Regions from separate parts of the Carnobacterium sp. FSL W8-0810 genome, predicted to be linked through region 1. Evidence: predicted binding sites of a transcription regulator. Region 1 holds the regulator's gene; the other holds the start of a gene.
What was found. Region 1 encodes CtsR, which represses protease genes until heat stress. Its sites were predicted from a motif close to TTGGTCAAAAAAGGTCAAANA; they were not measured.

Region 1 (7,514 bases):
GTGAGTCAAATGCTTGCTTCTTTAAGAACAAGTTGTGATGGGGAGGGAAATTAAGTACCGAAGTTCCCGATGTCACACTGTCAAGAAAAGCTTCTAGTTAGAAACAAACTGCCCGTACCGCAAACCGACACAGGTAGTCGAGGAGAGAATCCTAAGGTGTGCGAGAGAACTCTCGTTAAGGAACTCGGCAAAATGACCCCGTAACTTCGGGAGAAGGGGTGCTGACCAATTGGTCAGCCGCAGTGAATAGGCCCAGGCGACTGTTTATCAAAAACACAGGTCTCTGCAAAATCGTAAGATGACGTATAGGGGCTGACGCCTGCCCGGTGCTGGAAGGTTAAGAGGATGGGTTAGCTCTCGGGCGAAGCTCAGAATTGAAGCCCCAGTAAACGGCGGCCGTAACTATAACGGTCCTAAGGTAGCGAAATTCCTTGTCGGGTAAGTTCCGACCCGCACGAAAGGCGTAACGATCTGGGCACTGTCTCAACGAGAGACTCGGTGAAATTATAGTACCTGTGAAGATGCAGGTTACCCGCGACAGGACGGAAAGACCCCATGGAGCTTTACTGCAGTTTGATATTGAGTGTTTGTACAGCTTGTACAGGATAGGTAGGAGCCATTGAAGCCAGGACGCCAGTCTTGGTGGAGGCGTTGGTGGGATACTACCCTTGCTGTATGACCACTCTAACCCACAGCCCTTATCGGGCTGGGAGACAGTGTCTGACGGGCAGTTTGACTGGGGCGGTCGCCTCCTAAAGTGTAACGGAGGCGCCCAAAGGTTCCCTCAGAATGGTTGGAAATCATTCGCAGAGTGTAAAGGCATAAGGGAGCTTGACTGCGAGACCTACAAGTCGAGCAGGGACGAAAGTCGGGCTTAGTGATCCGGTGGTTCCGCATGGAAGGGCCATCGCTCAACGGATAAAAGCTACCCTGGGGATAACAGGCTTATCTCCCCCAAGAGTCCACATCGACGGGGAGGTTTGGCACCTCGATGTCGGCTCATCGCATCCTGGGGCTGTAGTCGGTCCCAAGGGTTGGGCTGTTCGCCCATTAAAGCGGTACGCGAGCTGGGTTCAGAACGTCGTGAGACAGTTCGGTCCCTATCCGTCGCGGGCGTAGGAAATTTGAGAGGAGCTGTCCTTAGTACGAGAGGACCGGGATGGACACACCTCTGGTGTACCAGTTGTTCTGCCAAGGGCATTGCTGGGTAGCTATGTGTGGACGGGATAAACGCTGAAAGCATCTAAGCGTGAAGCCCCCCTCAAGATGAGATTTCCCATCACGTAAGTGAGTAAGACCCCTGAGAGATGATCAGGTTGATAGGTTGGAAGTGGAAGTCTAGCGATAGATGGAGCGGACCAATACTAATCGGTCGAGGACTTAACCAAAGAATAAACGGTGTACGACGGTTTCTAAACGAAGAACAAACTTTTAACTTATCCAGTTTTGAGAGAACAACGTTCTCTAGATTGAAATTTGTGTGGTGGCGATGGCAAGAAGGTCACACCTGTTCCCATGCCGAACACAGCAGTTAAGCTTCTTAGCGCCGATGGTAGTGAAGGGTTTCCCTTTGTGAGAGTAGGACGCTGCCACGCAGATTCAATTATTTTTTTCTCAGATGGAGGTTTAGCTCAGCTGGGAGAGCATCTGCCTTACAAGCAGAGGGTCGGCGGTTCGATCCCGTCAACCTCCACCATGAGTCATTAGCTCAGTTGGTAGAGCATCTGACTTTTAATCAGAGGGTCGCAGGTTCGAATCCTGCATGACTCATAACTAATCATTCAACATGTTTAGTTATGCCATACTTTTGCGGGTGTGGCGGAATTGGCAGACGCACTAGATTTAGGATCTAGCGTCGAGAGACGTGGGGGTTCAAGTCCCTTCACCCGCACCATTTTTTTTTTTTTTGAATGTTTAGTTAAGTACCACTTTAGCCGGCTTAGCTCAGTTGGTAGAGCATCTGATTTGTAATCAGAGGGTCGAGGGTTCAACTCCTTTAGCCGGCATTTTGTTGCGAAAGTAGTTCAGTGGTAGAACATCACCTTGCCAAGGTGGGGGTCGCGGGTTCGAATCCCGTCTTTCGCTTACTAGTTCAACTAGTGAGCTCATTCGTAAGAATGACAAGCTGTTCTAATGCCGGGGTGGCGGAACAGGTAGACGCACAGGACTTAAAATCCTGCGGTGAGTGATCACCGTGCCGGTTCGATTCCGGCCCTCGGCACCATTTGCACCCATAGCTCAATTGGATAGAGTACTTGACTACGAATCAAGGGGTTAGAGGTTCAAGTCCTCTTGGGTGCATTTCTTTTGTAAAAAAAGATAAAACTCAGCATTACGGGAAGTAGCTCAGCTTGGTAGAGCACTTGGTTTGGGACCAAGGGGTCGCAGGTTCGAATCCTGTCTTCCCGATAAACAACTTAGAAGATAATTCCATTTTTTTGTGGGGTTATCTTTTTTTATTATATTATTTTGTAGATACTTCGATTTAATGTAGAATAACAACAGTTTAAATGGTATTTAAAGAAAAAATGAGTAGAGTTGCTTTTCAAATCTTCTTATTTCTCGTATAATTAAAGTCAGGATTAGTCAAGAATGCTTCTTGATTGCTTACTGGAGCATCCTCCGTTATTAGTTTATTTTATTGAGTAAAAAAATAAACTAAGTAAATAAGTCTAGTGTTGGGACGAAAAGAAAAGGAGTGTTACTAAAAAAACGCCATTGCAATGTAAAGTAGATAAGGATATGATGTCTTATCACACATTAAAATGTTTTAGTAACAAGGTAACTCATGCACAATCAAAATATGTCGGATATCATTGAAGCTTATTTAAAGAAGGTTTTAGGCCAAGATGAACAAGTCGAGATTAGACGTAGCGAAATGGCAGATCGATTTAATTGTGTTCCTTCTCAAATAAATTATGTTATAAATACTCGTTTTACTGTACAACAAGGATATTTAGTTGAAAGTAAACGAGGCGGTGGTGGGTATATACGTATTATAAAGGTGAAATTATTAGATGAAGTTGAAATGCTGGATATGATGATTGATATTATTGGAAGTAAAATTTCTCAAAAGAATGCTTATTCTATTATACAAAGGTTGTTTGAATCTGAAATGCTATCGAAGCGTGAAGCCAATATTATGTTATCCGTAATGGAAAAATCACTCTTGAACTCTACTGAAGCAAATGAAAATGAATTAAGAGCTAAGTTATTAGTTGCCTTTTTAACTAATTTAAAATATGAGTAACATATAAAAAACGGAGGCGAAATTGATGAATGAATTATTTTCTGAAAAAGCAAGAATGGTTTTAATCATGGCACAAGAAGAAGCAAAAGGATTTCGTCACCATTCTGTAGGAACTGAACATATTCTTTTAGGTCTTATAATGGAACAAGATGGAATTGCTGGAAAAACACTAAGACAATTTTCCGTTACTGAAATGGATATTCGTGAAGAAATCGAACATTTTACTGGGTATGGAACAATGAAATACCTTTCTAAAAACGCTATTCTTCCGTATTCTCCAAGAGCAAAACAAGCGATTACTTTTGCTACAGATGAAGCAAGACGTATGGGTTCAGCTTTAGTTGGCACTGAGCACTTATTATTAGGCTTATTACGTGAGGAAGATATCTTATCTTCTAAGATATTAAGCAACTTAGATATCAATTTAAATAAAGCCCGTCAAATTGTATTGAAGAAAATTGGATTAAGTGATGTAAACAGTGGCAAAGGTAAAAAAGCAAAACCAGCTACAAAACAAATTGCCGGTACACCTACTTTGGATTCTTTAGCTCGTGATTTAACTGACACAGCAAGAAAAGGTAAGTTAGATCCAGTAGTTGGGCGCTATAAAGAAATTCAACGTATTATTCAAGTATTGAGCCGTAGAACAAAAAATAATCCTGTTTTAGTAGGAGAACCTGGTGTAGGTAAAACTGCCATTGCTGAAGGTTTAGCACAAAAAATTGTTGACGGAGAGGTTCCTGCTGCATTAGCAAATAAACGATTAATGATGTTGGATATGGGTTCGCTAGTAGCTGGTACAAAATATCGTGGTGAATTTGAAGAACGTATGAAAAAGATTATTGATGAGATCTATCAAGATGGAGAAGTTATCTTATTTATAGATGAATTGCATACGTTAATTGGTGCTGGTGGAGCAGAAGGTGCTATTGATGCTTCTAATATCTTAAAACCTGCATTAGCCCGTGGCGAATTACAAACGATTGGTGCGACCACTTTAGATGAATACCAAAAGTATATTGAAAAAGATGCCGCTTTAGAACGACGTTTTGCACCTATCCATGTTGATCCTCCTTCAGAAGAAGAAGCAGAAGAAATATTATTAGGCTTGCGTTCTCGTTATGAAGAACACCATGGTGTGGAAATTACAGATGAAGCAGTACATGCTGCTGTTAAGTTCTCATCACGTTACATTACTGCAAGACAGCTTCCTGATAAGGCAATTGATTTAATAGATGAATCTGCTTCTAAGGTGCGTCTAGATGTTTCAAGTAAACCTTCTCCAGTAGCAGCTGCAGTTTCTATTCTAGAAGCTTTGATCCAAGAAAAAGAAGAAGCCATTCAATTACAAGATTTTGAGAGAGCTGCAAAAATTCGTACAAAAGAAATGAAACAACGTAAGAAGATTGAAAGTTTACTTCAAAAACAAGAAGGAAAAGCTTCTTCGAGCTCATTACAAGTAACGGAAAGAGATATTGCAGAAGTAGTCTCCTTATGGACCAATATTCCTGTGCAACAAATGGAACAAAAAGAATCGGATCGTTTAATGAATTTGGAAAATATACTGCATAAAAGAGTTATTGGACAAGAGCAAGCTGTCGGATCAGTTTCTAGAGCGATTAGACGGTCTAGAAGCGGGCTGAAAGATCCTAACCGCCCTATTGGTTCATTTATGTTCTTAGGTCCTACAGGTGTAGGGAAAACAGAACTAGCTAAAGCACTTGCTTCAGCCATGTTTGGTAGTGAAGAAGCATTAGTACGAGTAGACATGTCTGAGTTCATGGAAAAATATAGTACCAGTCGTTTGATTGGTTCGCCTCCTGGTTATGTTGGGTATGATGAAGGTGGCCAATTAACTGAAAAAATCCGTCAAAAACCATACTCTGTTATTCTTTTTGATGAAGTTGAAAAAGCACATCCAGATGTATTTAATATCTTACTACAAGTTCTTGATGATGGTCATTTAACTGATGCCAAAGGAAGAAAAGTGGACTTCAAAAATACAGTCATGATTATGACTTCTAACTTAGGTGCAACAGCTCTAAGAGATGAAAAATCTGTAGGATTTGGTACAGCAAACAATAAAAAAGATCATAAAGCAATGGAAAAACGAATAATGGAAGAATTGAAAAAAACGTTTAAACCAGAATTTATAAATCGTATTGATGACTCTATTGTTTTCCATTCTTTAGAAAAAGAAGAATTGACTCAAATCGTAAAACTAATGGCTCAAACTATTGTTAAACGTCTAAAAGAAATGGACATTGAAGTAAAAATTACTCAAGCAGCAATTGATGTAATTGCAAAAGCAGGTTATGATCCTGAATATGGAGCACGTCCGATTCGTCGTGCACTTCAAAAGGAAGTAGAAGATCGATTGAGTGAAGAGTTGCTAAGTGGTCGAGTTAAAATCGGCGATCAAGTAACAATCGGTGCTTCAAAAGGAACGATTCGTATTACTGTAAAAGATTCAATAAAAAGAAACAACAAAACAGTAACTTCAAGTGAAAATAGTTAAGTTGTTTTTTTAAAGTAAAGTTAGAGAAACGTCTGCTATCGTATAAGATGGTAGACGTTTTTATTCGTATTTTATATTTCTTTCTGCTATGATAAATTTAAAGAAATAACGAAAGGAAAGTGACTAAATATGAAAAATTCGACAAAAGCATTATTGATAGGATTCGGAACACTTTTTACAGTTGGGGCTATTGTTGTTTCTTCTTCAAATATGGCAATGGAAAAAATTGAGTCTAAAATGAATCGTAAAAGAGCTAGATATTTCGTAAAAGATAAATTAAAAGGCAACGAAAATGCTATGAGCGTAATTGATGATTTATCTGATATGGAAGTTGCTAATTTATTGGGTGTGGTAGATAAAGTGTCTGATTTAAGAGGCAGTATGAGCTCTTATGGAGAACACCTAAAAGATACTACACACGACTTTAAAGAAACACTTATGGATAAAAAATCAGATTTACAACATGAGTTTAAACACCAAAAAAAAGGGCTAAAACATAAATTTAAAAAATAATACTATTGTTATAAAAAAAATAATCTACCGCTAACTTTTTTCATTAGCAGTAGATTATTTTTTTTAGATTGTTAATAAATAACAAAGCAGCAAATCATCTCTGTTTTTTAATGAAAGACCAGACTCTTCATAGAAACGATCTAGTCGATATTGTAAAGTATTGCGATGGATGTAAAGATATTTAGCTGCTAAGCTGATATTTCCTTGGTTTAGCCATATAGCGGTAATGAGTTCTTTTATTTCGGAATGAGAAATGAGTTCTTCTTTTAATTGTTGTATAATCGGACTTTTAAATAGAGCTTCAGAAGCATAATAACTTAGTGCTATATCAGGTAATGAAAATACTTGCTTGCTTTTATCCAGCTGATTGAAAAAAATAGTTTGCTCTTCGTTAAAAATATCCTTGATTTCTAATGAAATAGACCAGTATTGACCAATATAACCTTTTGTTTTTATCGAAAAATCATCATCTAAAGTTTGTAAAATACCTATCGTCTCATCTTGGTTTAGTGAATAACCTGAATAGTGCTGAATCAAAAGACCATAATGGTCATTGATAAAAAAGGCAGCTTCTACATTTTCAAAAAAACTTTTAAATGCATTTAGCCATAATTTCTTATTAAAATTAGTATCCTTTTTTTTTATATTAAATTGGATAATTCGATGATTTCCAGATTCAGCAGGTAGAATAGAATTATTTTCTATTAAAAAATCATACCATTTTGACTGAGGATTTTCTGGATTTTTTATGTCTGTTTCTTTATTTAAAATAAGGTGAAGCAGCTTTGATTCTGAAGAGGTCAATTGTTTTTTATCAAAATGGATCCATTGATTTTGATAAGGGAAGGTCAAGTAATTCTGATCATTATTCGAATCATCTGTCAAAAAAGCAGATGGGTAAATAGACTTAAGTTGATTAAAATTCATAAAAGCACTCCTTTGAATGAAAACAGTTACAAATGTTCTATACGTTCATTCTATCATTTTTTTAATAAATTTGTAGATGAATTATGCTATGATAAAGAAAAGAATAAACGAGGGAACAAGAAATGTTAACTGCAGAAGAAAAAACGTACTTTATGCAAGAAGCGATCAAAGAAGCTCAAAAAGCAAAAGAGAAATTAGAAGTTCCTATTGGTGCAATAGTTGTGTTGGATGGAAAAATCATTGGCAGAGGTCATAATATAAGAGAAGAATCGAACGATGCAACAACTCATGCAGAAATTTTGGCCA
Region 2 (7,514 bases), 1.9 Mb from region 1:
CGTAGTAGGAAAATTGATTATCATTGTATTAATGTTTATAGGTAGAATAGGTATGTTATATATGCTGATGTTATTAGTTCCTAAACATAAAGAAGATAAAAATTACCATTATCCAACCGAAAAAATCATCATAGGCTAAAGAGAATACAAAAAGAGCTCTCAATCATGATTTCACTGGTTGAGAGCTCTTTTTGTTTTTAATTGTAAAAGATTAGTCGTTAGGTTCAGATTCTTCTATTACTAAAGAAGAATCCGTTTCTGTTTCTGATGATTTTCCTTCTACCGATAGATTTCCTTCTTCATCCGTTTTAGCTACTAATTCTTTTACAGAAGGGTAATCAAGATAAAAATCAGCAACGCGATCTTCAATCTGTTCTTGAATAACCCTACGCAAAGGACGAGCACCTAATTTTGGATCATATCCTAATTCTGCTAATTTTTCTTTAGCAGATTGAGTTACTTCAATAGTGATTCCTTGATGTTCAAGCATATCATTTACATCTTTTATCAAAAGATCTACAATATACAATAAATTTTCTTTTGTAAGAGAGTTGAATTCAACGATTCCATCAAATCGGTTAATAAATTCTGGTTTGAAATAGTCAGTCAGATGATTTAATACAGATTTTTGAGTACCAGAAGCAGCTGCTCCAAATCCTACGCTTGCTTCCACATTACCAGTACCGGCATTACTAGTCATAATAATGATTGTATCTTTAAAGCTGACTGTACGACCTTGAGCATCTGTTAATCTTCCATCATCAAGAATTTGTAAAAACATATGCAATACATCTGGGTGAGCTTTTTCAATTTCGTCTAATAAGATAAGGCTGTAAGGATTATGACGAACTTTTTCAGTTAATTGGCCTGCTTCGTCATAACCGACGTATCCAGGAGGGGAACCAATCAATTTAGATACACTGTGTTTTTCCATATATTCACTCATATCAAAACGAATATAAGCATCTTTGCTTCCAAATAACTCTAAGGCTAATTGTTTAGCTAACTCTGTTTTACCGACACCAGTAGGACCGACAAATAAGAACGAGCCAATTGGACGGCTTTTATTATTAAATCCAATTCGACTTCTACGGATGGCTTTAGATACTTTATCAATAGCTTCATCTTGTCCAATAACGTGTTGTCTCAAATCGTTTCCTAAATTACGCAATTGTTCTTGTTCTTTTTCTTTTAATTCTCCAACCGGTATGTTGGTTTTTCGCTCAATGATTTCAATCATATCTTGTTCTGTTACGGTAGGTTCATCAGAATCAGGATTTTGTTGATCCCTCATAGTAGAAAATTTTTTAGCTTGATCACGATAAAAAGCAGCTTTTTCATAATCCTCTTGTTGCAAAGCTAATTGTTTTTGATGTGCAGCTTCTGCAATTTTATCTTCAATTTGTTTAGGATCAACAAATTGTATTGTTAAATTCTTTTTCGAACCAGATTCATCTAATAAATCAATCGCTTTGTCAGGTAAGAATCGGTCTTGAATGTAACGATTTGATAGGGTTACAGCACTTTTGATAGCTTCATCAGTATAATGAACATGATGATAATCTTCATATTTCTTTTGGAGACCTTGTAAAATAGTAACTGTTTCTTCTACAGAAGGCTCGCTGACTCGAACCGGTTGCATCCGGCGTTCAAGAGCAGCATCTTTTTCAATTGTACGGTATTCTTTTAAAGTTGTTGCTCCAACCATTTGTAATTCACCACGAGCGAGTGCTGGCTTAAGCATATTACCTGCATCCATGCTTCCTTCTGCGCTTCCAGCTCCAACGATTTCGTGAACTTCATCGATAAATAAGATGATTTGTGGATTTTTCTTTAGTTCATCCATTAACTGTTGCATTCGTTCTTCGAACTGCCCGCGAATACCGGTTCCTTGAACTAAAGAAGCTACATCTAATCGAATAACTTCTTTACCTATTAGTTTTTGCGGTACATCTCCGTCTACGATTTTTTGTGCCAAACCTTCTACAACAGCCGTTTTACCAACACCAGGTTCACCTGTTAAGACAGGATTGTTTTTAGTACGGCGATTTAAAATTTCAATTACTCGCTCAATTTCCTTATCGCGTCCGATAACAGGATCTATAGTACCAGTACGTGCAAGTTCTGTTAAATTCGTTCCGTATTCGCCTAAAAGTCCTGGTTTTTTATTTATAGGTGGTTGTCCACCTGAACCACTTTGAGTTGGTGGAACAGCGCTGTTATTTTGTTGGAAGTTATTATTTTGAGCATTTTGCATAGAACGGAAGAATTGATCTAAATTACCAAAACCAAATGGATCTTGTGGTGTTCGGCTATTTCTGATTTCTCCACGATTTTGAGCATCTTTAATAAGTTGATAACAATTTTGACAGACATCTAACTGACCTTTTTGGCCATTCATATTAGTGTACAAATGGATCGTTGCTTCACGTTGATTACAATTTTGACATAGCATCTCAGCACAACCTTTCATTATAGTAGGTTTAGTAGATAGAATAAGGCGAATGACCAATTGACCATTACTGACCTTTCTATTTATTATTATACACTGACCTTTTTTGACATTCAAGTAATTAACACTACAAATTTTTTGTTTTTTGCACTAAACTAATGAGGCATAAGAAAAATTTAATTGAGAGAAAAGGAAGTCGTATAGAATGACAAAGGAAGAGCTGCGAGAAAGTTTAAATCAATTGATCCAAGGAGAAATAGATACTCTAATGATTGAAAAAAATGATTTTATGACTTTTCGTGAGATTTGGTTCAGCCACGAAGAAAAAGAATCTATTGTAGGAGAAGCATTGCATAATGGAAAAATCATCTACAGGTATAGGTCAAAGTAAAAAAATAGAACATTAAAATTAGGAAAAAATAGTTGTTTAAATAATTGAAAAATGTTATTGTTATAAGTTGTAAGGGCTGTATCACTTGTTTTACTGAAAAGAATGTAATTAACAGTTAAAACTGGATGTAGTCCTCAAAAATAATATTTATATAAAAGGGGATTTTTTATTATGGAAAAACGCGAATTTCACGTAGTAGCTGAAACAGGTATCCATGCACGTCCAGCAACATTATTAGTACAAACAGCAAGTAAATATAGCTCAGATATCAACTTAGAATACAAAGGTAAATCTGTAAACTTAAAATCAATCATGGGCGTTATGTCTTTAGGTGTTGGCCAAGGAGCTGACGTAGTTATCTCTGCTGACGGTTCTGATGAATCTGAAGCTCTTGCAGGAATCGAAGAAACAATGAAGAAAGAAGGCTTAGCTGAATAATGGTTGAAAAATTAAAAGGGATCGCAGCAAGTGATGGCATTGCGGTAGCAAAAGCATACTTACTAACTGAACCCGATTTAACTTTCAACAAAATTTCAGTTGAGAACTCTGATTCAGAAATTGAGCGCTTAAATTCAGCATTAAAAGAAGCAACAAAAGAACTTGAAATCATTCGTTCTAAAGCAGCAGAATCTTTAGGAGAAGAAGAAGCTCAAGTATTTGATGCTCATTTAATGGTTCTATCTGATCCAGAATTAATCGGGAGCATTGAGAGCTCTATCAAAGACAACAAAGTCAATGCAGAGAGCGCTTTAAAAGAAGTAACAGATATGTTTATTGGTATGTTTGAAGCTATGGAAGATAACCCTTACATGCGAGAACGTGCAGCTGATATCAAAGATGTTACTAAAAGAGTGTTGAGTCACTTGTTAGGTGTCAAACTTCCTAATCCTTCAATGATCGACGAAGAAGTGATTGTGGTTGCACATGACTTAACACCAAGTGATACTGCTCAATTAAATCGTGAATTTGTAAAAGCTTTTGTTACCGACATTGGTGGACGTACTTCACATTCAGCTATTATGGCTCGTTCGTTAGAAATTCCTGCAATTGTAGGAACGAAAGATATTACTTCTTTAGTTAAAGAAGGAGATCTTATTATCATCGATGGTTTAGAAGGCGATGTAATCGTTCATCCTGAAACATCAGATGTTACAACTTACGAAACAAAAGCGAAAGCTTTTGCTGATCAAAAAGCTGAGTGGGACAAATTAAAAGATGAACAAACCATAACTGCAGATGGTAAACATATTGAACTAGCTGCAAATATTGGTACTCCTAAAGATTTAGTAGGAGTAAAAAACAACGGTGGAGAAGCTGTTGGACTATACCGTACAGAATTCCTTTATATGGATTCACCTGATTTCCCTTCTGAGGAAGATCAGTTCAAAGCCTATAAAGAAGTTTTAGAAGGTATGGAAGGTAAAGCTGTTGTTGTTCGTACAATGGATATTGGCGGAGACAAAGAGTTACCTTACCTAACATTGCCACATGAAATGAATCCATTCTTGGGTTACCGTGCAATTCGTATTTGTTTAGCACAACCAGATATGTTTAGAACACAATTACGTGCATTATTACGTGCGTCTGTTTTTGGACAATTACGTATTATGTTCCCAATGATTGCAACTTTACAAGAATTCCGTCAAGCTAAAGGAATGCTTTTAGAAGAAAAAGCAAAATTAGTAAGTGAAGGTGTGGAAGTTTCAGAAAATATCGAAGTTGGTATTATGATCGAAATTCCTGCTGCTGCTGTTATTGCAGATAAATTTGCTAAAGAAGTTGACTTCTTCAGTATCGGTACCAATGACTTGATTCAATATACTATGGCTGCTGACCGTATGAACGAACGTGTTTCTTATCTTTACCAACCATATAACCCATCAATCTTACGTTTAATTAAAAATGTTATTGATGCTTCTCATAAAGAAGGAAAATGGACAGGTATGTGTGGAGAAATGGCGGGAGATCAAACGGCTGTACCTCTTCTAGTAGGATTAGGACTAGACGAGTTTTCAATGAGTGCTTCAAGTATTCTTAAAACTCGTAGTTTAATGAAACGTTTAGATACAAAACAAATGGCTGAATTAGCTGATAAAGCAATCAATGAATGTGATACTGCTGATGAAGTTGTAGAACTTGTTCAAACGTACACTAAATAAGTAGGAAAAACACAAGGATCTTAGAATTCTTGTGTTTTTTTATATGTATTTATTTAAAATAATACGTTTTCCTTATTAGAACTGATATACTAGAATCAGTTGATATAAAGGAGAGAATCAGAGTGACAAAAAAGATAGGTTTTATCGGAACGGGAGTAATGGGTGCTTCAATTGTTAAACACTTATTAGCAGCTGATTATTCTGTAACAGTCTATAATCGTACTAAGAGTAAAGCAGATGAGTTGATTAGTTTAGGAGCAAAATGGGCTGATACTCCAGCTGAAGTAACGGAAAAGAATGAACTTGTTTTTACAATTGTTGGATATCCGCAAGATGTAGAAGAAACTTATTTTGGCGAAAACGGTATTTTTAAGACAGCTACTGAAAATCATATCTTAGTAGATATGACGACTAGTACCCCTACATTGGCTCAAAAATTATATGAAGAAGGTAATAAAAAAGGTATTAAAGTTCTTGATGCTCCAGTTTCTGGAGGAGATTTAGGAGCTAAAAATGGAACATTGACTGTTATGGTAGGTGGAGATGAAAGTACTTATGAAAAAGTAAAACCTTTTTTTGATTTATTTTCGGCTAAAGTGAACTTACAAGGAAAAGCAGGCAGTGGACAACACACTAAAATGGCTAATCAAATTATGATTGCTGGTACAATGACTGGAATGGCTGAGCTATTGGTTTATGCTAATGCCGCAAACTTAGATCTTGAAAAAGTATTGGATACGGTTGGTGGAGGCAGTGCGCAAAATTGGTCATTAGCAAATTATGCACCACGAATTCTTAAAGAAGACTATACAGCTGGATTTTTTGTTAAACATTTTATTAAAGACTTAAAAATTGCATTGGACGAAGCAGAAAAAATGTCATTAGATTTACCAGCTACTCGTCAAGCTAAAGAGCTATATGAAGAATTAGCACAAAATGGTTTTGAAAATGATGGGACACAAGCTATTATTAAATTATGGTGGCCGGAAGGTCAACGTCCTAATAGCTAATAAAAAAATAAAAATACTGCACTCCATAAGACCGTCGATCTTATGGAGTGCAGTATTTTTTAGTAAGTATTAAACAGCTTTAGGAGGAATAGTCATATAGCTGCGCAATCTTTTTACCGCTTCTTCTAATTTTTCCATGCTGGCAGCATAACTGATGCGTATGTAACCTTCACCAGCGCTTCCAAAAGCAGATCCTGGTATTAAAGCAAGCTTATTTTTTTCAGCTAAATCAATACAAAAGCTCATACTATTTTGTAAATGCCCTTCTGGAATTTTTGCAAAAAGGTAAAACGCACCGTTTGGACGAGCAACTTCAAAACCTAACTGGGTAAATTCTTCAAATAAATAATCTCTTCTTTTACGGTATTCTTTTTTCATTGGGAGTGCATCGTCTATTCCAGTAGTTAAAGCCGCTAATGCTCCTTTTTGAGAGATAGAAGAAGCACAAGTTACAAGATATTGATGGACCTTAATAATTTGGCTTATAAGTTCTTCTGGTGCAAAGATAAAACCGATTCTCCATCCAGTCATAGCATGAGATTTTGATAAGCCATTAATGATGATGGTTTGATCTCTCATATACTCAGCAATAGAAACATGTTCATTATCATACGTTAGTTCACTGTAGATTTCATCACTGATAGCAAATATAGAATATTTTTTGATGGTTTCTGCAAGAGCTTTAACTTCTTCTCGTAAGTAGGTAACACCAGTAGGGTTGCTTGGATAATTTAAAATAATGGCTTTGACATCATTGCCGTGTTCTTTCATTGCAGTATCAATCATTTCAGGAGTTAATACAAACCCGTTAACGCTTGTGTCAATAAAAACAGGTATAGCTTGACTCAGAGTGATCAATGGCTCGTAACCTGGAAAAATAGGCGAAGGGACCAATATTTTATCGCCAGGATTTAGAATGGCTAGTAATGAAGCAGATATAGCTTCAGTAGCACCAACGGTTACTAAGACTTCATTTTTGGGGCTATAAGACACAGCATATTTTTTCTTCATGAAGATAGAGGCTGCTTCTCGTAAGTTGATATCTCCAGCCATCCCTGTGTAATGTGACTGATTAGCAGTAATTGCGTCTATAGCAGCTTCTTTAATATGGCTAGGTGTATTGAAGTCTGGTTCACCTAACGTTAATTTAAGCATGCCATCTATTATAGATACGCGCTCGTCAAATTTACGAATATCTGAAACTTCAATTTTGTAGGTTTGATTATTAAAACGATCCTGTAATGGGTTCATTGCGTTTGCCTCCTTGGATGTGTATTGCAACTATATTAACATAAGATCTTTAAAAGATTAGGCTTTTTTTCTATAAAGATTATTTTTTTATGAAAATAGGGTAAGTTTACTGTCTTTTATAAAAAATTCTGGTAGAATGATTACTGAGTTAAGTTTGAAAGGGGCACGAAATTATGACAACTTCACAATTAGTTGGGATTATTCGCCGATTGGAAGCTATGCTAGAAGATACAGAAAGTGAAGTTCAAGTT

Region 2: the regulator CtsR is predicted to act here: its motif matches at 2,510-2,530, upstream of NST49_RS11070 (ATP-dependent Clp protease ATP-binding subunit).

The regions. Positions count from the first base shown of each region.
Region 1 is NZ_JBBOWO010000001.1:400,897-408,410, reverse strand. It holds rRNA gene NST49_RS02060 (23S ribosomal RNA) at 1-1,388, shown strand, start outside; rRNA gene rrf (5S ribosomal RNA) at 1,480-1,595, shown strand; tRNA gene NST49_RS02050 (tRNA-Val) at 1,621-1,696, shown strand; tRNA gene NST49_RS02045 (tRNA-Lys) at 1,698-1,770, shown strand; tRNA gene NST49_RS02040 (tRNA-Leu) at 1,810-1,894, shown strand; tRNA gene NST49_RS02035 (tRNA-Thr) at 1,934-2,006, shown strand; tRNA gene NST49_RS02030 (tRNA-Gly) at 2,014-2,085, shown strand; tRNA gene NST49_RS02025 (tRNA-Leu) at 2,136-2,224, shown strand; tRNA gene NST49_RS02020 (tRNA-Arg) at 2,228-2,301, shown strand; tRNA gene NST49_RS02015 (tRNA-Pro) at 2,336-2,409, shown strand; gene NST49_RS02010 (CtsR family transcriptional regulator) at 2,789-3,250, shown strand; gene NST49_RS02005 (ATP-dependent Clp protease ATP-binding subunit) at 3,276-5,768, shown strand; gene NST49_RS02000 (hypothetical protein) at 5,898-6,281, shown strand; gene NST49_RS01995 (helix-turn-helix domain-containing protein) at 6,345-7,208, opposite strand; gene tadA (tRNA adenosine(34) deaminase TadA) at 7,331-7,514, shown strand, end outside.
Region 2 is NZ_JBBOWO010000001.1:2,282,512-2,290,025, reverse strand. It holds gene NST49_RS11075 (TrkH family potassium uptake protein) at 1-139, shown strand, start outside; gene NST49_RS11070 (ATP-dependent Clp protease ATP-binding subunit) at 212-2,455, opposite strand; gene NST49_RS11065 (hypothetical protein) at 2,658-2,843, shown strand; gene NST49_RS11060 (phosphocarrier protein HPr) at 3,015-3,281, shown strand; gene ptsP (phosphoenolpyruvate--protein phosphotransferase) at 3,281-5,002, shown strand; gene NST49_RS11050 (NAD(P)-dependent oxidoreductase) at 5,125-6,012, shown strand; gene NST49_RS11045 (pyridoxal phosphate-dependent aminotransferase) at 6,082-7,263, opposite strand; gene NST49_RS11040 (YkuJ family protein) at 7,437-7,514, shown strand, end outside.